Regions from separate parts of the Staphylococcus equorum genome, predicted to be linked through region 2. Evidence: predicted binding sites of a transcription regulator. Region 2 holds the regulator's gene; the other holds the start of a gene.
The links. Region 2 encodes LexA, which represses DNA repair genes until DNA is damaged. Its sites were predicted from a motif close to CGAACATATGTTCG; they were not measured.
Positions count from the first base shown of each region.

Region 1: a site for LexA is predicted at 11,760-11,773, ahead of uvrB (excinuclease ABC subunit UvrB). Genes of this name have one in related genera too.

Region 1 covers NZ_CP118982.1:2,075,911-2,092,459, reverse strand. Annotated here, with positions in the region: gene PYW44_RS10155 (glycosyltransferase family 4 protein) at 1-539, shown strand, start outside; gene PYW44_RS10150 (YigZ family protein) at 607-1,248, opposite strand; gene fakB1 (fatty acid kinase binding subunit FakB1) at 1,420-2,283, shown strand; gene PYW44_RS10140 (DEAD/DEAH box helicase family protein) at 2,323-3,645, shown strand; gene PYW44_RS10135 (ComF family protein) at 3,638-4,309, shown strand; gene hpf (ribosome hibernation-promoting factor, HPF/YfiA family) at 4,376-4,942, shown strand; gene secA (preprotein translocase subunit SecA) at 5,240-7,771, shown strand; one part of gene prfB (peptide chain release factor 2) at 7,988-8,059, shown strand; one part of gene prfB (peptide chain release factor 2) at 8,061-9,104, shown strand; gene PYW44_RS10115 (COG3942 and LysM peptidoglycan-binding domain-containing protein) at 9,416-10,315, shown strand; gene PYW44_RS10110 (YfbR-like 5'-deoxynucleotidase) at 10,724-11,365, shown strand; gene PYW44_RS10105 (CsbA family protein) at 11,371-11,601, shown strand; gene uvrB (excinuclease ABC subunit UvrB) at 11,927-13,909, shown strand; gene uvrA (excinuclease ABC subunit UvrA) at 13,915-16,549, shown strand, end outside.
Region 2 covers NZ_CP118982.1:1,550,455-1,567,003, forward strand. Annotated here, with positions in the region: gene tkt (transketolase) at 1-1,637, opposite strand, end outside; gene PYW44_RS07540 (DUF896 domain-containing protein) at 1,715-1,963, opposite strand; gene sosA (DNA damage-induced cell division inhibitor SosA) at 2,094-2,327, opposite strand; gene lexA (transcriptional repressor LexA) at 2,469-3,092, shown strand; gene PYW44_RS07555 (CAP domain-containing protein) at 3,293-4,315, opposite strand; gene guaC (GMP reductase) at 4,327-5,304, opposite strand; gene rpsN (30S ribosomal protein S14) at 5,495-5,764, opposite strand; gene rpmG (50S ribosomal protein L33) at 5,996-6,145, shown strand; gene PYW44_RS07575 (hypothetical protein) at 6,586-6,834, shown strand; gene PYW44_RS07580 (catalase) at 6,934-8,421, opposite strand; gene PYW44_RS07585 (amino acid permease) at 8,645-10,090, shown strand; gene PYW44_RS07590 (hypothetical protein) at 10,273-10,587, shown strand; gene PYW44_RS07595 (Cof-type HAD-IIB family hydrolase) at 10,712-11,518, opposite strand; gene thrB (homoserine kinase) at 11,563-12,483, opposite strand; gene thrC (threonine synthase) at 12,485-13,546, opposite strand; gene PYW44_RS07610 (homoserine dehydrogenase) at 13,552-14,832, opposite strand; gene PYW44_RS07615 (aspartate kinase) at 15,023-16,390, shown strand; gene PYW44_RS07620 (hypothetical protein) at 16,480-16,549, opposite strand, start outside.

The DNA of each region.
Region 1 (16,549 bases), 530 kb from region 2:
CAAATATTTTTATTATGATGATTTGTAGTGTCTTAATAGGTGCGCTTTTAGGATTCTTATTCTTCAATTTCCATCCAGCTAAAATATTTTTAGGTGATAGTGGTGCATTACTTGTAGGATTTATTGTAGGATTCCTATCATTACTCGGATTTAAGAATATAACTTTCATTTCACTATTCTTCCCGATTGTTATCTTAGCAGTGCCGTTTATTGATACGTTGTTTGCGATGATACGTCGAGTGAAGAAAGGTCAGCATATTATGCAGGCAGATAAATCGCATTTACATCATAAATTATTAGAATTAGGTTATTCACATCGCCAGACCGTAGTACTTATATATTCTATAGCATTACTATTTAGTCTTGCTAGTATTATATTATATTTGTCTCAACCATGGGGTGTACTCATGATGCTCATCCTTATTTTAGTTACAATTGAGCTTATTGTAGAATTTACTGGTCTCATTGATGATGATTACAGACCCTTAATGAAATTAATTGAAAACAAACAACAGAACAAAGACGATGAACATCATTAATAAAGAGGCTTCCAAGACGGAGGCCTCTTTATTTTATACTCACATACGTATAATTTGGATTTTAAGATTAGGAAGTAGGAATATCGAAAGGTAAGCGTACCACTTCATTTTCTATTAAATCGTTATTCCCTGAAGTGTTACGATTTAAAAAATCTATAAATTGATCGTAGTCTGTTTTAACAACATCAATGTGATAACTTACTTTATCGGTGTAATTTGTTTCACGTAATAAGTAAGGTGTGCTCGCGAGTTCATATTCAAACTTACCCGTTAAATCATAAGTAATGGTAACCGTTGTAGGTATAGCAGGACGCATAGCTACTCTACCAATATCATAAATTACATCTCGTACTGCACCACTATACGCACGTATTAATCCGCCACCGCCTAATTTAATACCACCAAAGTAGCGTGTAACAACCACGGCAGCATTATGTATCTCTAATTTCTTTAAAATATCGAGCATAGGAACTCCCGCTGTGCCACTTGGTTCGCCATCGTCGTATGCTTTTTGGATATTCATTTGGTCTCCAATCGTATATGCTGAACAATTATGAGTTGCTTCTCGGTGTTCAGATTTCACTGCGTCGATAAAAGCTTTAGCTGCATCTTCAGATTCAACAGGTTTAATGTGCGCTATAAAACGTGATTTACTGATTATATTTTCAATTGTATGTTCTTGTTTAACTGTGATTATTGCATCATCCATTTATCGTCACCTCATCTTTGTATAGTCAGACAATCATTTATGTATGTTTTAAAAATTCATTAATTACACATATTATACACTGTATTGTATTATAGATTAAATACAAAAATAAATTTTCTTTTTACTTAAAATAGGGTATCATAGTTGTGAGTATAATTGAGGAGGATTAAGATGAAGATTGCTGTCTTGACAGATTCAACGAGCTATCTATCTCAAACACTAATAGAAAAATATAATATAAGAATTGCGCCGCTAAGCGTAACTTTCGATAACGGTGAAAACTTTGTGGAAAATGCAACAATATCAACGGAAGCATTTTATAAAAGAATGGAAACTTCAAATACAATTCCTACGACAAGTCAACCTGCCATTGGAGAGTTTATAAAACATTTTAAAGAACTCCGAGAGGAAGGTTATACAGATGTCATATCTGTTTTTATATCATCTGGAATTAGTGGCAGTTATCAAACAGCTACGCAAGCAGGAAAAATGGTGGAAGGAATCAATGTGCATACATTTGATTCAAAATTAGCCGCGATGGTAGAAGGTGGTTATGTACTACTTGCAGTTGAAATGATAGAACAAGGATATGAGCCCCAAGATATTATTAAAGAGCTTGAAGCTATGCGTGAAGTGACTGGTGCAATCTTAATGGTAGATGATTTGAAAAATCTACAGAAAAGTGGTCGTATCACCGGAGCGCAAGCATGGGTAGGTACAATGTTGAAAATGAAACCTGTTTTAACATTTGATGACGGCAAAATTGTACCAGAAGCAAAAGTCCGTACTAAAAAACGTGCACTCAATGAAATAATTAATAAAGTTACCGCTCAAGTGAAAGATTATGATGGAGTAACATTATATATTATTGAGGGAGATAAACCAGAAGATGCAGATTGGATGGAAAAGGAATTACACGAAAAATATCCACAATATAATCTTCACCGATCTAAGTTAGGACCTGTTATTGCAGCGCACTTAGGTTCTGGTGGTATGGGACTAGGATTTACAGGGAGAAACATACGTTTATCATAAATATTAACTCGTTTAAAGACATGTTGTGCCAAGAATGGTATGCATGTCTTTTTTTATTGGAGGTTATTTGAAATAAAACATTATGGAAAATTAATCATCGAAAAAAATATGTTATCAAATGAGAAAATCAGACATATTTCTCTTGGTGTGATAAACAAAAAAGGGTGTTGGTATTGTATACAGTGTCATACACAAGAGAAACGTCATTTTTACAAATACTTTTCAACATTATTAGATAAAGAAGTTGTGTATTGTAGAAATTGTATCAATTTGGGCAGAATGGATAATATTAATGAAGTATATATTACTGAAACAAATGTAAATATGTCCCAAGGGATATATCATTTACCATTTAAATTGTCAGAACAACAACGTTTTGCTTCAATTAAAATTTTAGAAGCGGTTAAAAATTTAACGTCTATTTTATTATATGCTGTGACAGGCGCAGGTAAGACAGAAATGATTTTTGAAGGTATTAGCTTTGCGAGAAGAAAAGGCTATAATGTTGCGGTTGTATCGCCCAGAGTTGATGTTGTTATAGAAGTGAGTTTGCGTATTAAAGCAGCTTTTAGAGATGAAGCAATAGATGTACTCTATCAAGGTCAGAGACAATGTCATAATGGACACTTTGTGATTGCTACGGTGCATCAATTATATCGATTTAAACATCACTTTGACTTGATTATTGTAGATGAAGTTGATGCATTTCCATTATCAATGGATCCAATACTCTTTGATGTCATAACACATGCTTCAAAAGAACATCATGGCCACATTTATATGACTGCAACACCGCCAACTAAATTACTTAGAAAAATGAAAGAAGGGTCTATAATAACGCTACCCGCCCGTTTTCATAGGCAACCTTTGCCAGTCCCTCAGTTTAAATATCACAAAATAAAATTTCACAAAATACAACGCTTTCTAATGAAACTATTGAAACAACAAATTGAAGCAGATAGATATACGCTCGTGTTTTTTAATGACATACAGCATATGAAACAAATGTATCATTGTTATAAAACAGAAATAACTTCATTGACCTATGTGCATAGTGAGGATGTACTTCGTTTTGAAAAAGTGAGCGCTTTAAGAAAAGGTGAATATAAAGTTATGTTTACCACTACAATTTTAGAAAGAGGATTTACTATGGCAAACTTAGACGTTATTGTGCTCAATAGTCATATGTTTGAAAGCAGTGCACTTGTTCAAATTGCTGGAAGAGTGGGTCGTAAATTAGAGGCACCATCAGGATTAGTATTATATTTACATGAGGGAATTACGATGGACATGCTTAAAGCACGAAAAGACATTAAGAAAATGAACGCATTAGCGCATAACAGGGGATGGTTAGATGGCTAGATGTATTCAATGTCATCATACTTTTTCTGAAGCGTTTAATGCTTTTACATTTTATAAAAAAGCATCTAAATTATGTGAATCATGCATAGAACAATGGGATGATATCAATATTAAACACCTCAATCGCTGTGTCAGATGTTTAAAGAAATTAGACGAAAATGAGAAGAATTGCTTAGACTGTTTATTTTTAGCAACAAAATATAACTTAATGAATCAGTTATATTGCCAATACCAATATAAAGGTATGTTAAAGACGCTTATTCATCAATATAAATTCAAGAAAGATGTCGCAATTTGTGAAATATTAGCAACACAGCTTCAGTTCCCTAAAATATCATATGATTACATTGTACCTATACCGTCACCGTTAGTTAGAGATAAGGAGCGAACGTTTAATCCCGTGCTGGCCGTGTTAGATGAAATGGGTGTGAATTATGAACCTTTACTATATACACGGGTCCGTCCAAAGCAATCACTTTTAGGAAAACAATTACGCGCGCAATCAAAAAATCCATTTGAAATCGTAAAAAATATAGATTTAGAAAATAAAAATATTTTACTTGTAGATGACATTTACACTACAGGATTAACAGTTCATAATGCCGCAGAGTTGCTGTTTGTTAGAAAAATCAGAAAATTCGATGTGTTTACGTTTGCACGGTAGGAGAAACGTGGTATTATAAGAGTAAGCAATATTACCAATATAGAGGTTTTAAAGGAGTCGATTATTATGATCAGATTTGAAATTCACGGGGAGAACCTCACTATTACTGATGCGATTCGCAACTATATTGAGGAGAAAATTGGTAAATTAGAAAGATATTTTAACGATGTGCCAAATGCAATCGCACACGTTAAAGTAAAAACGTATCAAAATTCGGCAGCAAAAATCGAAGTAACTATTCCATTGAAAAACGTTACTTTAAGAGCTGAAGAACGCCACGATGATTTATACGCTGGTATTGATTTAATTAACGGTAAACTTGAAAGACAAGTTAGAAAATACAAAACGCGTGTAAATCGTAAAAATCGAAATCGTGGAGAACAAGAAGCATTTGCATCATTACCACAAGAAAGTGAAGCAGAAGAAATTCAAAATGATGACAATGAAAGTGATATCGAAATTATTCGTTCAAAAAATTTCAGTTTGAAACCTATGGATTCAGAAGAAGCAGTATTACAAATGGATTTATTAGGACATGATTTCTTTATTTTCACAGATCGTGAAACTGATGGTACGAGTATTGTTTATAAAAGAAGAGATGGAAAATATGGTTTGATTGAAACAACTGAATAATTTGTTTTAATTAAGTCCAATATTAAACTAACCGTAGCGTTCATGATTGAGTTAAATCATGGACGCTCATTTTTTGTTGTGTTACTATGAAATAATTTGAAAGTTAGGTAAGATCTTGTGTATATTTTTATTGGATAAGAGATAAAATAAAAAACGAAAACTATTAATAAATAAAAAATAGCATTAACAAGCGAGAAAACTGTTTAAATGGAAAGTTAATAAGTGTAAATTTAAGCTTATAAATGATATCATAAATTGTTGTAAGCAAAGAGTTAAAAAGCTAAAGGAGCGAACAAAATGGGTTTTTTATCAAAGATTGCAGATGGCAATAAAAAAGAAATAAAACGCCTTGGTAAATTAGCCGACAAAGTCCTTGCGTTAGAAGAGGATACGTCGATATTAACTGATGAAGAAATTAGGGAGAAAACAAAAGCATTTCAAAAACAATTACAAGCAGAAGAAGATATAAAAAAACAATTTAAAATGCTCGATGATATTTTACCGGAAGCCTTTGCGCTCGTAAGAGAAGGTTCAAAACGTGTGTTCAATATGATTCCATATAAAGTTCAGGTTATGGGTGGTATTGCAATTCATGGTGGCGACATTTCTGAGATGAGAACAGGTGAAGGTAAAACGTTAACTGCTACAATGCCAGTTTATTTAAACGCATTGTTAGGTCGTGGTGTGCATGTTATTACAGTAAACGAATATTTATCTAGTACGCAAAGCGAAGAAATGGCAGAACTATATGAATTTCTTGGGTTATCTGTAGGATTAAACATCAATAGTATGACAACAACTGAGAAGCGAGAAGCATACGCAAGTGATATTACGTATAGTACGAATAATGAGTTAGGATTCGATTATTTACGTGATAATATGGTGAACTATGCAGAAGAACGTGTTATGAGACCTTTAAACTTTGCTATCATTGATGAAGTTGACTCAATTTTAATTGATGAAGCACGTACGCCACTGATCATTTCAGGTGAAGCTGAGAAATCGACTTCGCTTTATACACAAGCAAATGTCTTTGCTAAAATGCTTAAAAATGAAGACGACTATAATTACGATGAGAAAACAAAAGCTGTTCAATTAACAGAGCAAGGTATTGATAAAGCAGAACGCATGTTTAAGATTGATAATCTATATGATGTGAATAATGTGGATATTATTAGCCATATTAATACTGCGTTACGTGCACATGTAACATTGCAAAGAGATGTGGATTACATGGTGAATAATGGTGAAGTCTTAATTGTTGACCAATTTACTGGTCGTACAATGCCAGGACGTCGCTTTTCAGAAGGCTTACACCAAGCCATAGAAGCGAAAGAAGGCGTGAAGATTCAAAACGAATCTAAAACAATGGCCTCTATTACATTCCAAAACTATTTCAGAATGTACAACAAACTTTCTGGTATGACAGGAACAGCTAAAACTGAAGAAGAAGAGTTCAGAAACATTTATAATATGACTGTAACTCAAATTCCTACTAACAAACCGATACAACGTGTGGACAAACCAGACTTAATATACATTAGTCAAAAAGGTAAATTTGATGCAGTTGTTGATGATGTTATTGAAAAACATAAACTAGGTCAACCTGTACTATTGGGTACAGTTGCAGTTGAAACCAGTGAATATATTTCTAATTTATTGAAAAAACATGGCGTACGTCATGACATTTTAAACGCTAAAAATCATGAACGTGAAGCAGATATAGTTGCTAATGCAGGTCAACGTGGAGCGGTTACTATCGCTACGAACATGGCAGGTAGAGGTACAGATATTAAACTGGGCGCAGGTGTTGAAGAAATTGGCGGCCTTGCAGTAATCGGTACAGAGCGACATGAATCTCGTCGTATTGATGACCAATTACGTGGTCGTGCTGGACGACAAGGTGATAAAGGGGACAGTCGCTTTTACTTATCACTACAGGATGATTTAATGGTACGTTTTGGTTCGGAACGTTTACAAAGTATGATGAATCGTTTAGGTATGGATGATTCTACACCGATAGAATCTAAAATGGTGTCACGTGCTGTTGAATCTGCTCAAAAACGTGTAGAAGGTAATAACTTTGATGCGCGTAAACGTGTACTTGAATATGACGATGTATTACGTAAACAACGTGATATTATCTATGGTGAACGTAACCGTATTATTGATAATGATGAAAGCGGAGATTTAGTAAATGAAATGCTCCATTCTACATTAGATAGAAGCGTTCACTATTATATAAATGAAGATGAAGAAGATTTAGATTATGAGCCATTTATCAACTATATTGATGATGTATTCTTAAATGAAGGTGACTTAAAACTAGAAGATATCAAAGGTAAGGATCAAGAGGATATCATTGATATTGTTTGGTCGAAAGTTGAAGTCGCTTTAAAAGATCAAAAAGAGAAAATTGGTACGCAATTTGATGAATTCGAGCGTATGATTTTACTTCGTTCAATCGATTTACATTGGACAGACCATATAGATACAATGGATCAATTACGTCAAGGTATCCACTTGCGTTCTTATGGTCAACAAAATCCATTACGTGATTATCAAAACGAAGGACACCAACTTTTCGATACAATGATGCAAAACATCGAAGAAGATGTCAGCAAATATATCTTGAAATCAGTAGTTACCGTTGAAGATGACTTAGAACGTGATAAAGCAACAGATTTCGGTAAAGCTGAACACGTATCTGCAGAAGATGGTAAAGAAAAGGCTAAAGCATCGCCTTATGTTAAAGATGAACATATCGGTAGAAACGATCCTTGCCCTTGCGGTAGTGGAAAAAAATATAAAAACTGCCATGGTGCATAATTTGAAAATGATTTTAAATAAAACCGGAAGCCTTGATAAAGCATATATCAACTTCCGGTTTTTATTTATCAAAATTAAAATTAACTTGTTTTGATAAATAAAAATAGCGGCAGAGTTGTAATTAAACTGCAAACTTTTGTAGAATAGATATATTGAATAAAATGACATAATTTAATAGTAGTATTTCAATCGTACGATAACAGGAGAGATGCAGTGATGGAACTATCAGAAATTAAACGTAATATAGATTATTATAATGAAAAATTAGAGCAACTTAGGGGGTCTCTTTGACTTAGAAGAAAAAGAGACAAATATTCAAGAATACGAAGAAATGATGGCTGATCCTACTTTTTGGGATGATCAAGATAAAGCACAGGAAATTATTGATAAGAATAATGCTTTAAAAACGATTGTAAATGCATATCGAGGATTAGAATCTGAAATAGAAGACATGGAAACAACAAGAGAACTATTATTAGACGATGACGATGATGATATGAAGTCAGATTTGGAACAGAACGTAATAGATTTTAAAGCAAATTTAGATAAGTTTGAACTACAATTATTACTTGATGGTCCATATGATGCGAACGATGCCATTATGGAACTACATCCTGGCGCAGGCGGTACAGAATCGCAAGATTGGACAAATATGCTTTTAAGAATGTATCAACGGTATTGTGAACAAAAAGGGTTTAAAGTTGAGATTGCAGATTACCTACCTGGTGATGAAGCGGGCGTTAAAAGCGTTACACTAATTGTTAAAGGTCATAATGCCTACGGTTATTTGAAAGCTGAAAAAGGCGTGCATCGACTTGTCCGCATTTCACCGTTTGATTCGTCAGGACGTAGACATACGTCATTCGCTTCTTGTGATGTTATACCGCAATTCAATAATACAGAAATTGAAATTGATATCAATCCAGATGATATTAATGTTGATACATTTAGAGCGTCTGGTGCAGGTGGTCAACATATTAATAAAACAGAATCAGCAATTAGAATTACCCATCAACCTACAGGCATTGTAGTAAACAACCAAAATGAGCGCTCTCAAATTAAGAACAGAGAAGCTGCAATGAAAACATTGAAAGCTAAGTTATATCAATTAAAAATTGAGGAACAAGAGCAAGAAATGGCAGAAATTCGTGGCGAGCAAAAAGAAATTGGCTGGGGAAGTCAAATAAGATCTTATGTTTTTCATCCTTATGCAATGGTTAAAGATCATAGAACAAATGAAGAATCAGGTAAGGTAGATGCAGTTATGGACGGAGATATAAGTCCATTTATAGAAGCATACTTACGTAGTCAAATGGATCATTCAGAAAGTTAAGCAAATGAAAATTAGAAATCTCGTCGTTAGTATTTAAACTAGTGACGAGATTTTTTGTTTTTTTAAGAATGAATAAAAGCATGTAAAATGCAATTTTAAATATTACACGTTAGATTTGGATGATGTATGTATATAGCCTCTATAAGGTTGTAATATCAATGTTTTAAGCGCTATTTAAGCTAATTGAATTGACCCATATTAAGTATCAATTGTCTATTACATTACAGTATAATAACAACCGCAAAAGACGAAATGTTTTATGCTATATTATGATTGATTAAAATTTAAGACAGTAAAGGGTTGAACATGTAATGAAGAAAGGATTAACATTTTCTGTAACATCGGCAGCATTGTTTTTTGGTTTTAATGGTATTGCATCAGCAGACCAAATTCACACAGTAAAAGAAGATGCTAAATTATCTGATATAGCGCATGCATTTGCCACAACAACAAATGAAATTCAGTCATTAAATCAATTGAATGAAAGAGTAACTGTACAAGCAGGAGAACAATTAGTACTTCCAGACAAAGATATAGTAGAAATAAAACAAGGAGATACAGTTTTAAATATTGCTGAAAAATATCAACTTAATTTAGAACAAATTTATCAGTTAAACCCAAATCTAGGTGAAGTTATTTACCCAGGCCAATTAGTGGCAGTATCTGAAAAGGGTTCAGCACATTTAAATAACCAGCTTCATAGTATTTTTAACGAACAACAAGTACAGAATGAAACAAGAGAAGGTAATGATGTTCCAGTAACATCAAATAACCTTGTACCAACGACACAACATACTTGGAATTACGTGGAAAAAGAAGCAGCAAATAATCAAAATGAAAGTAAACAAATGTATTCTAGTCAATATAAACCAACACAAGTCGCTTCAAATGGTAGTAATTATTATAGTTGGGGACAATGCACATATTATGCATTTGATCGCCGTCAACAATTAGGAAAATCAGTAGGTAACCTTTGGGGTAATGCGAATAATTGGGCTTCAGCAGCTAGTAATAGTGGCTACAAAGTTAACCATACACCTGAAGTGGGTGCGATTATCCAAAGTAATGCCGGTAACTATGGCCATGTAGGTGTTGTAGAACGTAAAAACCCAGATGGCTCAATTGTAGTATCAGAAATGAATTGGCAAGGTGTAGGACAAAAATCTTATAGAACGATTCACAACATTGGTCAATATAATTATATTCATTAGCAAATCATAAATTGGTATATACCTACAATATCATCTGAATACCTAAAGAAAAGGTGCTTAATAGTGAGATTATATTAGAGGTAAGTTTTGCTGAGTATAATAAATGGTACATCATAGAACCACTCCTGCATGTTTTGGAGTGGTTCTATGTTTAGAGCTCAATGTATTTAAATAATATCATTAATAAGGTAATGGGAGAGAAATATAATTTTTCTAATAATATTTCGTAGTATATGCCCAGCCAATTACTGTCAAAATAACAACGGAGGCTGAGATATAAGTTTATGTACTAGACACCCCATAAATTGAATTAGTTAAATTCAATTACATTGATAAGACATTTTGATTGTTGAATGATATTATAAAATTAAGTATAATCATTCATTAAACAAACTAGGAGGCGATGTCATGGGAGTACATCAATATTTTAAACGCTTGTCTGATTTAGAAAAATTAATTAGATTACCGGGAAAATTTAAATACTTTGAGCATAATGTCGCTGCGCATTCATTTAAGGTGACAAAAATTGCCCAATATTTGGCTACAGTAGAGGAATACCATGGTAATGAAGTAGATTGGAAAAGTTTATATGAAAAGGCGTTAAACCATGATTTTGCTGAAATTTTTACGGGTGATATTAAAACACCAGTTAAATACGCAAGTGGCGAATTAAAAAAACTCTTCTCACAAGTAGAGGAAGAAATGGTAGATCATTTTATAAATGAAGAAATTCCAGAAGCCTATCAAGATATATATCGAGAAAGACTTCAAGAAGGTAAAGATGACTCATTAGAAGGTCAGATACTTTCTGTAGCTGACAAAATAGATTTATTATATGAAACATTTGGAGAAATACAAAAGCGTAACCCCGAACAACTATTTTTTGAAATATATGAGATGTCCTTAGAAACGATTATGCAATTTGATCATCTAAGTTCGGTACAAGATTTTATAGATAATATTATTCCAGAAATGTTAACGGAAAAATTCATCCCAAGATCAGAATTACGTGAAACAACAATGGCTATTTTAAATAATAGGAATGGGTGAAGTGAATGATTTGGTATGTGCTCGCATCCTTTTTTCCATGTATTTTCGTGGTATTTTTCAGCGTGCTAACACGAAGTAAATGGGTAGGAACGATTTTAACATTAATTATAATTGGTGCATCCGTTCAAAAAGGTTTTTTTCATAATGAATGGATCATTTTTATAGATGTTGCCTCGTTGCTGGCTGGTTACCTTATTATCGATCAATTAGAATTTCATAAAAAAGAAGATGACTGAGTAATAAATGTTAAGCAACTTAATTGCTATAGTTAAATATGCATTTTATAATTGTATAACTTCAACAATATAGTTTATTTTAGAATAAACAAATACAACTTAGGCAAACATGGTGACAGAACTATGTTTGTTTTTCTTTATATATAGCAAGATAAAAGCGAACAAATGTTTGCTTTTTCGTTTGTAAATCTGTTAAAATATGTAACGAGAATATGAATCTGCAAACTTGATGCAGACACACAGCAACAGTAGTATATACATTTTAAACATAGACACATCAGGTATGTTCGTATCGTTAGAAATTATATAGGAGGCATGTGTCACTATGGAACATCATCAATTTAAATTACAATCTGATTTTACACCTCAGGGTGATCAACCAGATGCGATAAAGAAAATAGTTGAAGGCGTTAATGAGGGCAAACGTCATCAAACCTTACTCGGTGCGACAGGTACAGGTAAAACCTTTACGATGAGTAATGTTATTAAACAAGTAGGCAAACCCACACTCATTATCGCCCACAATAAGACATTAGCAGGTCAATTATATAGTGAGTTTAAAGAATTCTTTCCAGAAAATAGAGTAGAATACTTTGTTAGTTATTATGATTACTATCAACCAGAGGCATATGTGCCATCAACTGATACATTTATTGAAAAAGATGCTTCAATAAATGATGAAATTGACCAATTACGACATTCAGCGACAAGTTCACTTTTTGAAAGAGACGATGTCATTATTATTGCGAGTGTCAGTTGTATATATGGTTTAGGTAATCCAGAAGAATATCGAGATTTAGTAGTCAGTGTTCGCGCTGGTATGGAAATGGACAGAAGTGAACTTTTAAAAAAATTAGTAGACGTTCAATATTCGAGAAATGATATTGATTTTAGACGTGGTACATTTCGTGTAAGGGGAGATGTAGTTGAAATTTTCCCTGCTTCGAGAGAAGAAATGTGTATTCGTGTAGAATTTTTTGGTGATGAAATTGATCGTATCCGTGAAGTAAATTATTTAACGGGTGAAGTTTTAAGAGAGCGTGATCACTTTGTGATTTTTCCAGCATCCCACTTCGTAACACGTGAAGAGAAAATGAAATCTGCAATACAAAGAATTGAAAATGAACTAGAAGAACGCTTAACAGAATTACGCTCAGAAAATAAATTATTAGAGGCACAACGACTAGAACAACGTACGAATTATGATTTAGAAATGATGCGAGAAATGGGCTTCTGTTCTGGTATTGAAAACTACTCTGTGCATTTAACACTAAGACCAATGGGTTCAACGCCATATACGTTATTAGATTATTTTGGCGATGATTGGCTTGTAATGGTTGATGAATCACATGTGACATTACCTCAAATTAGGGGTATGTATAATGGAGACCGTGCACGTAAACAAGTACTTGTAGATCATGGTTTCCGTTTGCCGAGCGCTTTGGATAATAGACCTTTAAAATTTGAAGAATTCGAAGAAAAAACCAATCAACTCGTTTATGTATCTGCTACACCTGGTCCATTTGAGTTAGAACATACAGATGAAATGGTACAACAAATTATTCGTCCAACAGGTCTATTAGATCCTGAGATTGAAGTGCGACCAACGGAAAATCAAATTGACGATTTAATAAGTGAAATCCATGAGCGCATTGAACGTAATGAACGTGTGCTAGTTACAACATTAACTAAAAAAATGAGTGAAGATTTAACTACTTATTTAAAAGAAGCTGGCGTTAAGGTCAATTACCTACATTCAGAAATTAAAACATTGGAGCGTATAGAAATTATTCGTGATTTACGTATGGGAACTTATGATGTCATTGTTGGAATTAACTTATTAAGAGAGGGTATCGATATACCAGAAGTATCTCTTGTTGTTATTCTTGATGCTGATAAAGAAGGTTTCTTACGTTCACATAGATCACTTGTTCAAACAAGTGGACGTGCAGCACGTAATAGTCGCGGTGAAGTTATTATGTACGGTGACAAGATTACAGATTCCATGCGTTATGCCATTGATGAGACAGAGCGACGTCGTACAATTCAAAAAGCATATAACGAAAAACATAATATTACGCCTACTACGATTAATAAGAAAATTCATGATGTTATTAGTGCAACTGTCGAAAATGATGAAACAAATGAACAACAACAAACTGAAGTACCTAAGAAAATGACGAAAAAAGAACGCGAAAAAACAATCGCAAATATAGAAAAAGAAATGAAACAAGCAGCTAAAGATTTAGATTTCGAAAAAGCAACAGAGCTTAGAGATATGTTGTTTGAATTAAAAGCAGAAGGGTGACAAATATGAAACAACCATCCATTGTAGTAAAAGGGGCTCGTGCCCATAATTTAAAAGGTGTAGATATTGAAATACCGAAAGATAAACTCATCGTGATGACGGGACTGTCTGGATCAGGAAAATCTTCACTTGCCTTTGATACAATATATGCTGAGGGTCAGCGTAGATATGTAGAGTCATTAAGTGCTTATGCAAGACAATTTTTAGGTCAAATGGATAAACCAGATGTTGATACGATTGAAGGTTTATCACCTGCGATATCAATTGACCAAAAGACTACAAGTAAAAATCCAAGATCAACTGTAGCGACAGTAACTGAAATATATGACTATATACGGTTGCTCTACGCACGTATAGGCAAACCATTTTGCCCCAATCATGGTATTGAAATAGAATCGCAAACTGTACAACAAATGGTAGACCAAGTGATGCAACTTGAAGAGCGTTCTAAAATCCAACTATTGGCTCCTGTGGTTTCTCATAGAAAAGGTGCACAAGAAAAACTCATAGACGACATTAGCAAAAAAGGCTATGTACGTGTACGTGTTGATGGTGAAATTATGGATGTAAACGAAGTGCCAAATTTAGATAAAAATAAAAATCATACTATCGAAGTCGTAATAGATCGCTTGGTGGTTAAAGCAGGTATTGAAGGACGTCTTGCTGATTCTATAGAAACTGCGATTAGACTTGCTGAAGGTACATTAATCGTTGATATAATTGGGGGAGAAGAATTAAAATTCTCGGAAAACCATGCTTGTCCGATATGTGGTTTTTCAATTGGTGAACTAGAACCTCGTATGTTCAGTTTTAACAGCCCCTTTGGTGCATGTCCAACATGTGATGGTTTAGGATTGAAATTGAAAGTAGATTTAGATTTAGTGGTTCCTGATACAAACAAAACTTTAAATGAAGGTGCAATCATAGCTTGGGAATCTTCAAGTTCTGATTTTTATCCAACATTATTAAATCGTGTTTGTGAAGTATATAAAATTAATATGGATAAACCATTTAAAAAATTAACAGATAGACAACAAGATATCATTTTAAACGGTTCTAAAGGTAAAGAAATTGAGTTCACTTTTAAACAACGCAATGGTCAAACACGTAAACGAACAATGGAATTTGAAGGTGTGATTAATAATATTAATCGTCGTTATCATGACTCACCATCTGAACTTGTTAGAGAGATGATGAGTAAATATATGACTGAGCTACCTTGTGAAACTTGTAATGGTAAACGTTTAAGCCGTGAAGCGTTATCTGTATATGTTTCTGGTCAGAATATTGGTGAAGTTGTTGAACATTCAATTAAAGATGCTTTGCATATGTATGAACATATTGAATTGTCAGATCAAGATAGAAAAATTGCAGATCAAATATTAAAGGAAATTAACTCACGTTTAGAATTTTTATACAACGTTGGTTTAGAATATTTAACACTCAATCGTGCATCAGGATCATTATCAGGTGGGGAAGCGCAGCGAATTCGCCTTGCTACACAAATTGGTTCTAGACTGTCAGGTGTACTTTACGTGTTAGATGAGCCTTCTATCGGACTTCACCAAAGAGATAATGATCGACTTATAAGTACATTAAAAGAAATGCGTGACTTAGGTAATACTTTGATCGTTGTAGAACACGATGAAGATACAATGCGTGCGGCTGATTATTTGGTTGATGTAGGCCCAGGTGCAGGTGAACATGGTGGCGAAATTGTCGCGAGTGGTACACCTAAACAAGTAATGAATCAGAAAAAATCACTCACTGGTCAATATTTAAGCGGGAAAAAGCTGATAGAAGTACCTGAGGAACGCCGTGAAATAACTGATCGTAAAGTCAGTGTTAAAGGCGCAAGAAGTAATAACTTAAAAGATATCGACGTAGATTTTCCATTATCAACAATGACAGTAGTTACAGGTGTTTCTGGTTCAGGTAAGAGTACGTTAGTTAATGAAGTGCTGTATAAATCATTAGCAAAACACATTAATAAATCAAAAGTAAAACCAGGTGATTGTGACGAAATTCAAGGAATAGAAGAACTTGAACGTATAATCGATATTGATCAATCACCTATTGGAAGAACACCGAGATCAAATCCAGCAACTTATACAGGGGTATTCGATAATATTAGGGATATCTTCGCGCAAACAAACGAATCTAAAGTAAGAGGATATACTAAAGGCCGTTTTAGCTTTAATGTGAAAGGCGGTCGTTGTGAAGCTTGTAGAGGTGACGGTATTATAAAAATTGAAATGCATTTCTTACCAGATGTGTATGTACCGTGTGAAATTTGTGGTGGTTCTAGATACAATAGAGAAACGCTAGAAGTCACGTATAAAGGTAAAAACATTGCAGATATTTTAGCAATGACAGCTGAAGAAGCGACTAATTTCTTTGAAAAAGTACCAAAAATTCATCGTAAATTGAAAACATTAGTTGATGTTGGACTAGGATACGTTACACTCGGACAACAAGCAACAACACTTTCTGGTGGGGAAGCACAACGTGTTAAACTCGCATCTGAATTGCATAAACGTTCTACGGGTCGCTCCATCTATATTCTTGATGAACCAACGACTGGTTTACATGTTGATGATATTGGTCGATTATTAAAAGTACTCAATAAACTAGTGGAAA
Region 2 (16,549 bases):
GATTCAAATACTACATAAGCACCTTTACGTACGCCCTCTTCAACTGTCTCTTTTGGTAAGTCCATTGTTGTAAGGTTTTGACGTGTTAATACTAATGATGTCGGTGTACTTTCTGATTCTAGTGCTACTTCCCAAGCTACACGTGTTTCGTTACCATCTGCAGGACGAATCACATTCATATTAGGAATCGCACGTAAACCAGCTAATTGTTCGATTGGTTCATGTGTTGGACCATCTTCACCAACAGCAATTGAATCATGCGTAAAGATGAATGTTGAATTTAAGCCCATGATTGATGATAAACGAAGAGCTGGTTTTAAATAGTCACTGAATACAAAGAATGTTGCACCGTATGGATGTAATCCTCCATGTGCAGCCATACCATTTACTGCAGCTCCCATTGCGAATTCACGCACACCAAACCAAATGTTTTTGCCTTCTGGTGTATCTTTGTCAAAATCAGCTGCATCCTTCACATTTGATTTGTTAGAACCAGCTAAGTCAGCTGACCCACCAAAGAATGAAGGTACTGTTTTACTTAATGCTTGGATTACTTCACCTGAATCAGCACGAGAAGCACCGCTATGACCAGCTTCAAAGTGTGGCAATTCATCTTTATAATTTACTGGTAATTTACCACTAATAGCTAGTTTGAATTCTTCAGCTAAATCTGAGTACTTACTGCTATATTCTTCAACAAGCTTATTCCATGCTTCTTCTTTTTCGTTAGCACGTTTTAGCATACTTTGTTGGAAAATTTCATATACTTCTTCAGGCACATTGAAACGTTTTTCAGGGTCTAGACCATAATTTTCGAAAGCTAATTTTCTTTCGTCTTCACCTAATGGTGCACCGTGCACGCCATGAGAAGCTTGTTTGTTTGGTGCACCATAACCAATAATTGTTTTAACTTCGATTATTGTAGGTACATCATTAGACTTCGCTTCTTCAATTGCTTTATCAATTGCTTCGATATCATTACCGTCTTCAACTAAAATATGTTTCCAACCGTATGCTTCGAAACGACCTTTTACATCTTCAGAGAATGCTTTATCTAAATCACCATCTAAAGAAATATCATTAGAATCATATAAAACAATAAGCTTATCTAATTGACTATGACCTGCTAATGAAGCAGCTTCATGTGAAATACCTTCCATTAAGTCACCATCAGAAGCAAGTACATAAGTATAATGATCTACAACTTGTGCATCATCTTTATTAAACTTGCCAGCTAAGTGTTTTTCTGCCATTGCCATACCAACTGACATAGCGAAACCTTGTCCAAGTGGACCTGTTGTTACTTCAATGCCATCCGTATGTCTAAATTCAGGATGACCAGGCGTTTTAGAATCCCATTGTCTAAATTGTTTAAGTTCTTCTAATTCTAAACTACCTGAAACATGTAATAAACTGTATAATAACGCAGAACCATGTCCCGCAGATAATACAAAGCGATCTCTATCAAAGAAATCTTTTGATTGGGGGTTAAAGTTTAAATGACGCGTCCATAATGTATAGGCCATAGGAGCAGCGCCCATTGGTAATCCAGGGTGACCTGAGTTTGCTTTTTCAATAGCGTCGATACTTAACGCTCTAATCGTATCTATCGCTAATTGATCTTTTTCTATATTCATCTAATATGACTTCCTTTCTTCTAGCAAGATTCAATATCATTATACATTACTTTTCTTCTATTTAACAAAAAATTGATTTAGTTTTTATCTTCTTTATCTTTAGAATCTAATATTTTTTTCACTTTCTTAGGTGTAACATCATTTCCTTCTGAATCAATAACTCTCGTACTTTCAATTTGTTGTTTGAACTTGCCTCTAAATTCATCTAAATAAGCTTTGCGCAACTTAGATTGTTCTTTAGCTTCAGTTTGAGTTAGTCCTTGTTCCTTTTTCTTCTTTGCTAATTCATTAATACGTTCTAAATCTACGCCACCCTTGTTAGCCATAGTAAACCTCCGTAATTTATAATCTAGAAAAAATATAACAAAAAAGTGAGCGAAACTAAATCGTTTCGCTCACTTTATCCCTATTTACTATTAACATGCTTGCTTTCCCAAATCACTTCTATTTAGATCGTTATTTAACTGCTGCTATAACCGGTTGGTGTTCGTGTTCGCTATTACCTTCAGTTTTCACGTTATATTGTTCGCTTTGTACCGGTTCACTCGTTAATTGATGATCGGTCATTTCGTACGTCTGTTCTGATTCTGCGTTGTTATGCGCACTTATAATAAATAATGCGCTTAATAACATCGTAACAAATAACACTGTTATATATGCTTTTATTTGGTGTTTATATATTTTTATCATTAATAGTCACTCCTAGAACGTTTGTTTGTATTTATACCTTACCAGAACACGTGTTCCGAGTCAACAATAAACGAACAAACGTTTGTAATATATATATATGCATGCTATAATAAAAACAAATTAATCTAGGGAGTGCCTACTATGAGAGAGTTAACAAAGCGACAAAGTGAAATTTTCGAATATATAAAACAAACAGTTCATTCAAAAGGATATCCGCCAAGTGTAAGAGAGATTGGTGAAGCCGTTGGATTAGCATCAAGTTCTACAGTTCACGGTCATTTATCAAGGTTAGAAGAAAAGGGTTATATAAAAAGGGATCCTACTAAACCTCGGGCAATTGAAATTGTATCAGAACAATTAGGTGATACTTTAAATATGGAAGAAACTATCCACGTTCCTGTAATCGGTAAAGTAACAGCTGGCATACCTATTACTGCTGTAGAGAACGTTGAGGAGTATTTCCCATTACCCGAACACTTCACTTCAACTCATAATAGTGATATTTTCATTCTCAATGTAGTTGGTGACAGTATGGTTGAAGCAGGTATCTTAGATGGCGATAAAGTAATCGTTAGAAGCCAGACAATCGCTGAAAATGGTGATATTATCGTTGCTATGACTGAAGATAATGAAGCTACTGTTAAACGATTCTATAAAGAAAAGTCACGTTATCGCTTGCAACCTGAGAATAGTACAATGGACCCTATCTATTTAGAACATGTAACTGTATTAGGTAAAGTTGTAGGACTATTTAGAGAAATGTAATTATAAATTTAACCCTTTAAAAACACTCTCACAAAAATAAGAGGTTGAGCTATGAGCTCAACCTCTTATTTTTTGTCTTTTTTATCTAAGACTTCTTTTACTTTTTCAAGTATATCTTCTGTTTTATCTTTTTTATTTGTTGTCATAACTTATTCATCCTCACAAATAGTAAGATACCCTCTTATAACAATCAATAAACACTATCCACTGTAATTTTCAGTCCAATAAGGTTGTCTTTCCTCATTAAAGTCCACACCTACACCTAATGTTTTGAATTCTTTTTTTAGTATGTTCTTTCTATGTCCTAATGAATTCATTAAACCTTGGTGTGCATAAATGCTACTTGTTTGACCATAAGCTAGATTTTCACCTGCTGCATTAAAATCATGACCGTCTGCTTCTAATCTGTCGAACGGTGATTCGCCTGATAAATTATCATGATTAAAATAGTCATGCTCTGCCATATCTATACTATGTTTTCTCGCAGTATCAGAAATACTAGCCGAATAATTTAACGATGCTAAATCACGTTGGACTCTCTCAGCGTTTACTAAATCAAAGTTTTGTAATTCAAAACTTTGTGCCAATCCTTCTGATGGTGCAGCATATTGTTGTTGTAAGCGGTTTTCCATTTTTTCGCTAACTTGTAGAAGTGCAGTTAAGTTATTGTTTTCATGTTTGTCATAAAAAGCTGTTGTATAAATTTGATCATCATGAAAATTGTCAAATTCATCATCTTGCACATCAAATTTTACATGACCTTTTTCTTTTTCAGTAATAGGTTCACCTAATCTATCTCTAACGACTTCTTTCGGTGTTCCATATTTAATTTTTGATTTTGATGAAATTACATTCTGATTACTATAAAGTGCGTTTACTTTATCATCAATGTAACTCACCATCACAAATGATCTATAATCACCAGAATAGTAAGTATGCCAATTTGTGCCATACTCATTAGAAGTCACACGTTGTGCGTCTCCTAACTTTTTGTCAACTTCATCCTTAGTCATATTCATTTGAATATTATTTACAGCAAATTCTTGTTCACTTGGCACTTTTAGCGCATCATCAGATGTAGATTGTTCTGATGTCCAACCGTCCACTTTTGATTTAAACTGTTGTTGTAATGATGTCAGAGGTGTAGTTTCTTGGATTGGAACGACTAATACTATTATTAAAAAAACAACTATATATAATAAAATTTTTCTGATTTTATACACCCACTATAAAACTAATCTCTATCACCATTAAAAATAGAGTTTCTAACGATTACATAATCCACTTTTCTTAATGATTTCAAATCTTTGCCACCTGAATACGAAATTGAACTTTGTAAATCTTGTTGCATTTCTATTAGAGTATTAAGTAAAGAACCTTTGTGTTCAACAAACATTTTTTTACCTTCAACATTTTTGTGTTCGCCTTTTTGGAATTCAGAAGCACTACCAAAATATTCTTTATACATTTTACCATCTAATTCAACAGTTTCGCCAGGAGATTCTTCATGAGCTGCAAATAATGAGCCCACCATTACCATTGATGCCCCAAAGCGAATTGATTTAGCGATATCTCCATGCGTTCTGATACCACCATCAGCAATGATTGGTTTGCGTGCTGCTTTACTACAATGGTTGAGTGCCGATAACTGCCAGCCGCCAGTACCAAAACCAGTTTTAATTTTAGTAATACAAACTCGACCAGGCCCTATACCTACTTTCGTTGCATCCGCGCCTGCATTTTCAAGTTCACGAACGCCTTCAGGTGTACCCACATTACCAGCAATTACAAATGTCTCTGGAATATGTGCTTTTATATGTTTAATCATATTAATGACTGAATCTGAATGACCATGTGCAATATCAATTGTAATATAGTCAGGGATTATATTTTCTGCTGCCAATTTTTCAACAAAACCGAATTCACGTTCTTTTACTCCTACAGAAATAGAAGCGAACCAACCTTTATCTTGCATCTTTTTAGTAAAAGGAATACGAGCTTCTTCATCAAATCTATGCATAATATAAAAATAATTATTTTCCGCAAACCATTCTGCTAATTCTTCATTCATAACTGTTTGCATATTTGCTGGTACTACAGGCAACTTAAAGTTTCTTGAACCAAATTTGACAGTTGTATCACATTCAGAGCGACTATCAACAATACATTTATTTGGTATCAATTGGATATCTTCATAATCAAAAATTTTCATAATTTAACAAACCCCTAACATTTTTAATAAAACAATAATACAATCGTAAGATTTTCATGATGATTTCAAATATTGTACAAGGAAAATACATATATTTACAGCAAATTCCGAACAATAACTTTTTGATTTATCTTAACCAATTGATAATATACATTGTTTTACTACAAATGTAAACGAACTTGGGTCGTATTTACCAACTTGATTTTTTAACCCCTGGAATTTGTCCTTTATGCGCATATTCACGAAAAGCAATTCTAGACATTCCAAATTTTCTATAAACACCTCTGGGTCTTCCAGTAACCTTACAACGACGTGTCAATCTTGTCGGTGATGCATCTCTCGGTAATTTTCTTAAAGCTTCATAATCTCCTTTAGCTTTTAATTCTTGACGTAATTCATAATACTGAGCGACTAAGCGTTCTCTTTTTTGTTCTTTTGCTATTTTTGATTTTTTTGCCATAATGTATCTCTCCTTTTAAATCGTAATCATTTCGTTTTAAATCATAACACATCCTTTTCATTAATCAAACAGAAAGTTCCATATTCAAATTTTTATTGCAATTTTTTGAATGACATCATTTGTTTCTTCATTATTAGATATTTATATTTATAGAAAAGTAATTGAAATTGCATAATTTATATGGTAGAATTTTAAAGCGTAATCATTCCTGTTAAGAAAGAGGTGTTAACTTTGCGCGTAAATATTACATTGGCTTGTACTGAGTCTGGCGAGCGTAACTATATTACTACTAAAAATAAACGTAATAATCCTGAGCGTATAGAACTTAAAAAGTTCTGCCCAAGATTAAATAAATATACGTTACATCGTGAAACAAAATAATATGATGTTAGACCTTATCTTTTGAATACGACATATTTAAAAGTAATACTGAACTTAAATTATTTGTTAAGTTCCAGAGATAAAGGTGTTTCCATAATGGAGACATCTAAGAACTTAGATAAACCAATTGCTATAAAAGCATTTGGTTTATTTTTTTAAGTATTTTTATTGAAAGTATCTTTTTGTCTATTCTATTATTTAAGGCTTTTCATAATAAAGAGGCCTTCATTTTAATTTAAAACTTTAAATTTCATTAGATTATCACAAGTAAATAAGCCCTTTTGCTACGTATTTTATAATTTTCAAATCTTATTTTTCATTAATAAGTGTTAATTAACATTTTACAACTTAATTGTCACTTTTAAATTTTTGCACAGTCTTCTAATCAACCGTGAAACATCTTATAATAGTATAACCATCTATTATTGGAGGAGAATTTTATGGAAAATCGCCACATGTCAGACGAGCAGAAAAGTCATATCATTAATTCAATAACGACAAAAACGAAAAACAAAAGTATTTGTAATTGTGAACATCCTAAAATCGAAATTTTAAATGGTCATTATTTCGCACCCCTATTAACAGCTTCATTAGGAAATGATGCAACTCCATTAATTGCACTGATGTGCAATAATTGTGGTAAACTTCATTTTTATTCACAAAACTTTTTAGGTATTAAAACGAGATAACATAAAAAGGTAGCTTCCATTATATTGGAAGCTACCTTTAATTATAAATTCTGCTTTAAAGTTTTAAAAATCTTAAAAGTTAATACCCATCATATTAACTTAGTCTGCTGCTTCTATGTCTACATCATTGATATCAATGCCTAATGCATTTGCCACACCTTTACCATATTCACTGTCAGCTTTGTAACAATGACGGATATGACGATGTTGAACTTCTAATGTAGTACCTTGCATTTCGTTTGCAGTATTTACAAATATACGCTCTTGTTGCTCTTTAGATTGTAATCTAAATAAGCGACCTGGTTGTTCGAAGTAATTGTCATCATCTTGTCTATAATCATATTCATATGCTTCGCCTTCAATTGGTAATCCAGGTTTTTTAAATTGTGGTTGATCCTCAAAAGAACCATCACTATTTGGATAATAGTGTGTGCCACCGCCTTGATTATTATCTAAAATTCTCATTTGACCATCTCTACTGAATGGACAAATATTTTCAACACCTACACCTTTAGGTTGGTTTACTGGAATTTGCCAATGGTTAGCACCTAAACGATATCTTTGTGTATCACCATATGAGAATAAACGACCTTGTAACATTTTATCCGGTGAAAAATCTAATCCTGGAACAATGTTTGTTGGCGCAAATGCAGCTTGTTCAACATCTTGGAAGTAATTATCAGGGTTACGGTTAAGTTCCCATTCACCAACTTCAATTAGTGGGTAATCACCTTTATACCAGACTTTAGTTAAATCAAACGGATTATCTTTATGATTTCTTGCTTGTTCTTCAGTCATCACTTGAATATATAATTTCCATTTTGGATAATCTTTATTTTCAATTGCTTCGAATAAATCACGTTGTGATGATTCTCTATCGTTAGCAATAACACTTGCTGCTTCCTCAGGTTGTAAGTTTTCAATGCCTTGTTGAGTTCTGTGATGGAATTTCACCCATACACGTTCACCCTTGTCATTGTACATTGAATAAGTATGAGAACCAAAACCGTGCATATTTCTAAAACCTTTTGGAATCCCTCGATCTGACATCAAAATTGTTACTTGATGCAATGCTTCAGGTAACGAAGTCCAAAAATCCCAATTGTTTTGTGAACTACGCATATTCGTTCTTGGATCACGTTTTACTGCGTGATTAAGACTCGCAAATAATTTAGGATCTCTAAAGAAGAATACTGGTGTGTTATTACCTACTAAATCCCAGTTACCTTCATCCGTATAAAATTTCAAAGCAAATCCACGGATATCACGTTCAGCGTCTGCTGCCCCACGTTCCCCAGCTACTGTAGAAAAACGTGCAAACATTTCTGTTTGTTTTCCAACTTCTGAAAAAATACTTGCAGAAGTATACTTTGTAATATCATTTGTAACTGTGAACGTACCAAATGCGCCAGAACCTTTCGCATGCATGCGTCGTTCAGGAATAACTTCTCTATCAAAATGAGCCATTTGCTCTAAAAAGTACCAATCTTGCATTAATAATGGCCCTCTAGGTCCTGCCGTCATACTATTTTCTCTGTCCGAGACTGGCGCACCAAAAAGACTTGTCAATTTTTTATCATTACTCATAAAAATTCCCCCTCGATTTTCTAAATAATAATAATTATTATCTAGCACTTATTTTAATGTAATATAACTTTAAAAGCAACAAAGTCTCATTGAAATATGTGAAAGTTTTCTAAATATTTAAATATTTTATGAATTTTAAGTCACAAAAGGCATTGCTTGTATCACTTAAAAGCATTAAAATGGATTGTATATATAAAATTCAATAGATTATAGGAGATTTTTTATGGCACAAAATAATATGAATCGTGGTCTTAACTCTCGACATATTTCAATGATAGCAATTGGTGGCGCCATCGGTACCGGGTTATTTGTAGCAACTGGGAATGTTATATCTCAAGCTGGTCCAGGCGGCGCAATATTGGCTTACTTGATTATTGGCGTAATGCTATATTTCTTAATGTCGTCTATCGGTGAATTAGCCACGTTTTATCCTGTTTCGGGATCATTCAGTTCATACTCTACCCGTTTCGTGGATAGTTCATTAGGCTTTACGATGGGTTGGTTATATTGGGCAATATGGTTACTCGTAACGAGTGTTGATATTATTATATCTGCAAGCGTACTTTATTATTGGGATGTATTTCAATTCTTTTCACCAATGACGTGGAGTATTATCTTTTTATGCTTACTCTTTTTACTGAACATTTTTTCAGTTAAAGCTTTTGGTGAAACAGAATTTTGGTTATCTCTAATCAAAGTAATAACAATTGTTGTATTCATCGTAATTGGTGTATTAACTATTGTTGGTATCTTAGGCGGTAAAACATATGGCTTAAGCAATTTCACAAGCGGAGAAGCACCGTTTGTGGGTGGATTTTCAGGCTTTTTAGGCGTATTACTGGTCGCAGGTTTCTCTGTTGGTGGTACTGAAGTTGTTGCTGTAACAGCTGGAGAATCATCGAATCCACATCGATCAATGCCTAAAGCAATTAAACAAGTATTTTGGAGAATTTTATTATTCTATGTATTATCAATAGCTGTCATATCAGCAATTATTCCTTATACTGATCCAATGTTATTGAACCAAAGTGAATCAGTAGCACAAAGTCCATTTACAATTGTATTTGACCGTGTAGGTATTGCATTTGCAGCATCGGTAATTAATGCTGTAATTTTAACTGCATTATTATCTGCAGCGAATTCTGGTATCTATACAACGAGTCGTATGCTATTCTCAATGGCTGAAGATAAGCAGGCACCAAGATTCTTAGGTAAATTAAATAAAACTACAAAATTACCGATGGCTGCACTTTTCACTACTTTTATCATTGTATTAGCAATAATTATTATCGCTCAATTTAAATCAGACATTATTTTCACATTACTTAATATCATTGGTTCTTTAGTCATTGTAATTTGGGGATCCAGTATTTTAGCACAAATAAGATTACGGTCAGCAATTAAAAAACAAAATAAAAATCCTGATGATGTACTTCCTTATAAAGCACCATTTTATCCATTAGGACCAATCATTGTAATTCTTTCCTTACTATTCTTATTTGTCGGAAATTCATTTGGCGCTGTTATGGCTGGTGATTTTGGAGCATTATTCCGAAATATTTTCCCTATGATTATTTTAGCAATTATTTACTTTGCACATAAGTATTTCAAAAAAACTAAAATTGTTAAACTAGAAGAATTGGATTTAAAGAGCCACGATTATAGTTAACATTTCAGCATTGATACACAGAAGCAATTATTTGTTTCTTGGATCAATGCTTTTTCTTTTATAATAAATAGCGTTTATTTAATTCAATACGATTTCAAATCTATAAAGCATTGATATTTTCAGTTGAAGGGAAATATAGTATAATAGTTTATAATAATAAACGTAACTTAGAGGTGGAAACTATGATTGGACAAACGAATTTATTTGACGATATTTTAGAAACTGAGGAACGCTTCGTTATTGTTGTGCAATCACTTGAAGATAGACATAACCGCTTAATAAAACGCACATTAAGGGAGTATAGTAGTTTAGACCATTCACAAATGGAAAGTCTTTTTAACCATCTTAAAGATTTATTTCTCGAGGAAGATTTCGAAGAAAATCAATCTGCATTTTCTATTACAGTCTACACAAATTTAGATTATGCAGCCGATCAAGTATACGCACATGTTAAACGACATCGTGGTAAAAATGAATGGACACATACAGCAAAATAAATACGAAAACATACTTAATGCTCTATTCATAAAACAAATCACCAATTCAACGGCTTAATATGCCGATGAATTGGTGATTTTTAAATACCACGAATATAAACTGGACTTAAATCCAAGCCTATTTCTATTTTATTATTTTTTGTAAAGTGTGTGGAATACCATTATCAATATTACTTAAAGTAATTTCATCAGCTACAGCTTTCACAGCATCATTTGCATTGTCCATGGCTACTGCATAGCCTACAACTTCAAGCATTGATATATCGTTAGAACTATCACCAAATGCGATAACTTGCGCTATATCTATATCCAATTTCTCACATAGAGCAATAATTGCATTTCCTTTAGAGACGTCTTTAGTCATGAATTCTAAAAAATAAGGTTTGCTCGTTGTAACATCAACAGCATCATTGAAACTACCATCTAATTCAGTGTTAATAGCTGAAACCTTAGAAACATAATCTACACCCATAATCTTAGGCACATCTGTTTGAATATACGCCTTCATATCATCTACATGTTTCATTGGTAAACCAGTAAGTTCTGATTCAATGTTCATATATTCGTGTTCACCTTCATAAATGATGTGACCATCTTGATAAGTTAATACAAACAACTCATGTTTTCTACAAAAATCTACAATTAAATCAAAATTTTCTTTTGTTATTGCACGGCTCACTTCAACCGCTTCATCACGAACATTGATTGTTTGACCACCATTATAACTAATCACATAACTATTATGTTGATCTAACTCTAATAATTTCGCAGTGGGTAGCATACCTTCAGTTGGACGACCTGAAGCTAAAATAACTTTATACCCTTGTTTTTGTATCTCAATTAAATAAGATTCTGTTTCAGGGCTGACTTTATTTTCAGCATTCATCAAAGTATCGTCCATATCCATTACTATAACTTTATATTTACTCATGTTGCCTATCTCCTTTCAACATCTTCAATCTATACTACACCAAATTAAAGATGTTGGTACAATACTTTAGATTCTACACCAGATTCGTTGATTGTAACAAGTTCAGATCGGCAATTTTCAAATTCATGCTTCAATTCCCTTACTAGCTCCCCACTTCGTTCAGGTGCGATTAAATTTAATACCGTAGGCCCTGCACCACTTATTACTGTCGCATAAGCTTGGTATTGTTTAGCAATCGCTTTAATCGATTGGAATTCAGGTATTAAATGCTGTCTATATGGTTCATGGAAGCCATCTTGCTCCATCATCTTGCCAGCGAGTTCATAATTGTGCTGTATGAGTGCACTAATCATCGTATTACTTATTGCACTGTTTTGAACTGCCTTTTTGTGTGAAAAAGTATCAGGTAATGCATTTCTTGAGTCAGTTGTCTTCAATTCATACGACGGAATTGTGATAATGATATCTACCTTAGGTGTATCAATATAAGACACATCTGTAACTTTTGTATCTGGATTATAATATCCGAGTACTAAACCACCATATATCGTCGGTGCTACGTTATCAGGATGTCCTTCAAATTCTGTAGCAAGTTGCAGCAATTCATACTTAGACAGCTCTATGTCACCAAAATAATTAGCAATATAAAGCGCACCAACCAAAGCAGACGCTGAAGAGCCTAATCCTCTCGCCAATGGAATTTCACTTCTCATTTCTATCTCTAGGTTGGGTAACATAACGTTATATTTACGCGCAACCTTTTGAGCAACTTGATAAATATAGTGACTGTTATCAGTTGGTAATCCTTCAACATTGGGCCCAATATGGTTAAATGTCCAAACATTACTTTCACTTACTTTCACATCTAAATATAAAAATTTATTTAAAGCCATTCCTATAGAATCAAAACCGACACCTAAATTTGCAGTAGATGCCGGAATTTTTAAATATAACCTATCGCTCATGCTATAGTGCTCCTTTGATGTAGTCTAGAATACTCTTTCTATCATTTGGTAAAGGTTTAATAGGGTTATCTAATAAAGAAATTGCAGTATCAGGATCTTTTAAGCCATTACCTGTTAATATGGCCACTACTTTTTTATCTTTTGGTAATTTTCCAGAACGGTGTAGTTTAATTAATCCCGCGATTGAAGCATTACTTGCAGGTTCACTAAAGACGCCTTCTTTTCGTGCCATAAGTTGATATGCTTCTAAGATTTCTTCATCAGTCACACTGTCGACTAATCCATTAGATTCATTCAATGCATTTGTCGCTTTATCCCAACTTGCAGGGTTTCCTATTCTAATTGCTGTTGCAACTGTATCAGGATCCTTTACTACTTTATTTTGTACAATTGGTGAAGCACCTTCAGCTTGAAATCCATACATGTTAGGTAATTGCGTATCATGTTTGTCGTGATATTCTTTAAAACCTTTCCAATAAGCTGAAATATTTCCAGCATTACCTACTGGTATAGATAGAATATCAGGTGCAACACCGTCTAATTGTTGAATTACTTCAAAGGCACCTGTTTTTTGACCTTCAATACGGTATGGATTCACTGAATTTACAAGTGCAATTTCACCGTTTTCAGCAACTTCCTGAACAATCTCTAAAGCTTCATCGAAATTGCCTTCTATTGAAACAATTTCAGCACCATACATAACTGCTTGAGATAATTTGCCTAAAGCAATTTTCCCTTCAGGTATTACTACGATTGCTTTTAAACCAGCACGTGCAGCGTATGCTGCAGCTGATGCTGATGTATTACCTGTAGAGGCACAAATCACTATCTTTTTGCCTTCTTCTTTTGCTTTAGCCATAGCCATAACCATGCCTCTATCTTTAAACGAACCTGTTGGGTTTGCACCTTCATACTTCACATGTAATTCAATACCAAGCATCTCTGACATGTTCTCACAGTATATTAATGGAGTATGACCTTCGTTTAATGTTAACTGTGGTGTCTCTTCATTTACTGGTAAATATGTTTTAAATTCTTCAACTAATCCTTGCCATCTTTTCATAAATATTAAACCCCTTCTACTGGATAAATTTTCTTAACAATATAACCTGACTCTGTAATAGAGGTCTCTGGTGCTTCATCAATACCCACAATGACTATACCTACAGTATGTGCATCGCGCTCTGATACTGATAATGATTTATGGAAAGGTAATTTACTTTTAATTTGAGTTTCAACTTTGTTTATTTCTTCACCATCTGTTTGGACTACTAAGTAATAACTTTCTTTATCTTTAAGAGAAATTGTATCATCGTCATCCATCATTTCTTTTGTTTCTGCAGTTTTCAATTCAAAGTGTGGTGGTAATGTATGCAAATTCGTTTCGAAATTTAATGTGACATTTAATAAGTCACTTACTACAGCACTACCTGTAGCTAAACTACCCGCACCTTTACCATAGAACATCGTTTCACCGACAGCATCACCAATAACATAAATTGCATTGAATTCATCTTCAACTGAAGCTAATTGATGTGCTTTATTAATTAGTGTTGGCGCAACAGAAGCTTGTACTTGGCTATTTTCATATGTACCTTTACCAATTAATTTGATTTTATAGCCTAATTCATCGGCTACTTTAATATCTGAAAGTTCAACGTCACTAATACCATGTCTATCTACATCAGCTAAATTGATAACTTGATTAAATGATAAATAAGACGTAATTACTACTTTTCTTGCTGCATCGATACCTTCCACATCATCAGTAGGGTCTGCTTCTGCAAAACCTAATCTTTGTGCTTCATCTAAAGCATCTTTAAATGATGTTTCTTCTTGAGTCATTTTACTTAAAATAAAGTTTGATGTTCCATTTAAAATACCCATGAATTTACTGATATTATTTGCATTCAAACCGTTATTTATCGCATTGACGATTGGTATACCACCTGCAACACTAGCTTCATATTTTAAAGCTACATCATTTTTTTGCGCTAATTCTTCTAATACATTCAAGTGAACTGCCAATAAATCCTTATTTGCTGTAATAACATGTTTTTTCTCGCTTAAAGCACTTTTCAACCAATCTACTGTTGGTTCAATACCACCCATGACTTCTACGACGATATCAATTGAATCATCCTTTAATATTTCATCAATATCTTCCGTCAAATGATACTTCGAAACATTTATAGGTCTTGAACGACTCTTGTCGCGTACCAAGATATGTCTAATATTAATATCTTTGTTCATTGTTTCTTTAATTTGTTCTCTATTCTCTTCAATAATTTTTACTACACCTGAACCTACAGTACCTAAACCGAGCAGGGCTACATTTAATTCCTTCATAAATTCATTCCTCCGATTGTTCTTCTAAAAAATACAATTGTACAGTTGAAAAATACTTGAATATGGTATAGTATAAATTCATTCATTATTTTTGTAAAGCTTGAAAATCTAAATCGTATATCTATCCTATCACTCTCGTGATAAAAACTAAACAAAATTTTCTGATTTTTTAGAAAGGTTGTATGTCACTATGAAAGTTTCAAAATTTGGAGGAAGTTCTGTTTCCAACGCAGAACAAATTAAAAAAGTATTAAATATTATCAATTCGGATGAAGATAGAAAGATCACTATTGTTTCTGCACCAGGTAAACGACATAAAGAAGATGTGAAAACAACTGACTTATTAATTCGTCTATACGAAAAAGTAATCGATCATTTAGACTATATTTCTAAAAAAGAAGAAATCATTCAGCGTTATGCCGATATTATTCATGAATTACATATGAGTGATACATTACTATCTACGATTGATCAAACTCTAGAGTCTTACATTGCTACATTAAAAGACAAACCTTCTCGTTTGTTAGATGCATTATTATCTTGTGGAGAAAATTTTAATGCTCAATTGATCGCTGAGTATAATAACAGCCAAGGTATTCCTACCCGTTATATTTCGCCCGGAGATGCTGGCATAACTGTTACAGATTTACCTCAAAATGCCCAAATCTTAGATCAATCTTATGAAGCGTTATATAAATTAAGAGAATATGATGAAAAATTAATCATCCCAGGTTTCTTTGGTCTTTCAAGACAAAATTACATCGTTACATTTCCTCGTGGCGGATCTGATATTACTGGAGCAATTGTCGCTAGAGGCGTTAGAGCAGATATATATGAAAACTTCACAGATGTATCTGGTATTTTTAGAGCCAATCCTTCTATTGTAAAAGATCCTGAAGTGATTGATGAAATTACTTATAGAGAAATGCGTGAACTTTCATACGCTGGCTTTGGTGTCTTCCATGATGAAGCATTGCAACCATTGCATAAAGATAGAATTCCTGTCGTTATTAAAAATACGAACAGACCCAATGATATAGGGACATATATTCGTCATGATAGAGAAATCAACTCTAATAATGTTATCAGTGGTATAAGTTGTGACAAAGATTTTACAGTACTGAACATCAAAAAATATTTAATGAATAGACAAGTAGGTTTTACACGTAAAATATTAGGTGTACTTGAAGATTATGAGATTTCATTCGATCATATGCCTTCAGGTATAGACAGTATCAGTATCATTATGCGTTCAAAAGAAATTCAACATCGAGAAGAACAAGTCTTGAACGATATTCGCGAACGTTGTGATGTTGATGAGTTGAGTGTAGAGCACGATTTAGCTGTACTCATGATTGTAGGAGAAGGCATGCATAGAATTATCGGCACAGCCAATACAATAACGCATGCGCTTGCTGAGGCTAATATAAATTTAAAAATGATGAACCAAGGTGCTTCGGAAATATCTATCATGTTCGGAATAGATGTATCAGATGCAGAAAAAGCGGTTAAATCAACATATGAATACTGCTATAATGGTCAATGTTTAAAGATTTAACATGTTTTATTCATAAATATTAGATAATAAAAATCCTTCAAATCAAATGGTTCTTAAGTTAAAAGACTGACATTCTAATTTGAAGGATTTTATATTGCTTTCTTTTCTGAAATTAATGCTTGGTTAATACGTTCATCTCCTACAACTAAGCGTAAAATA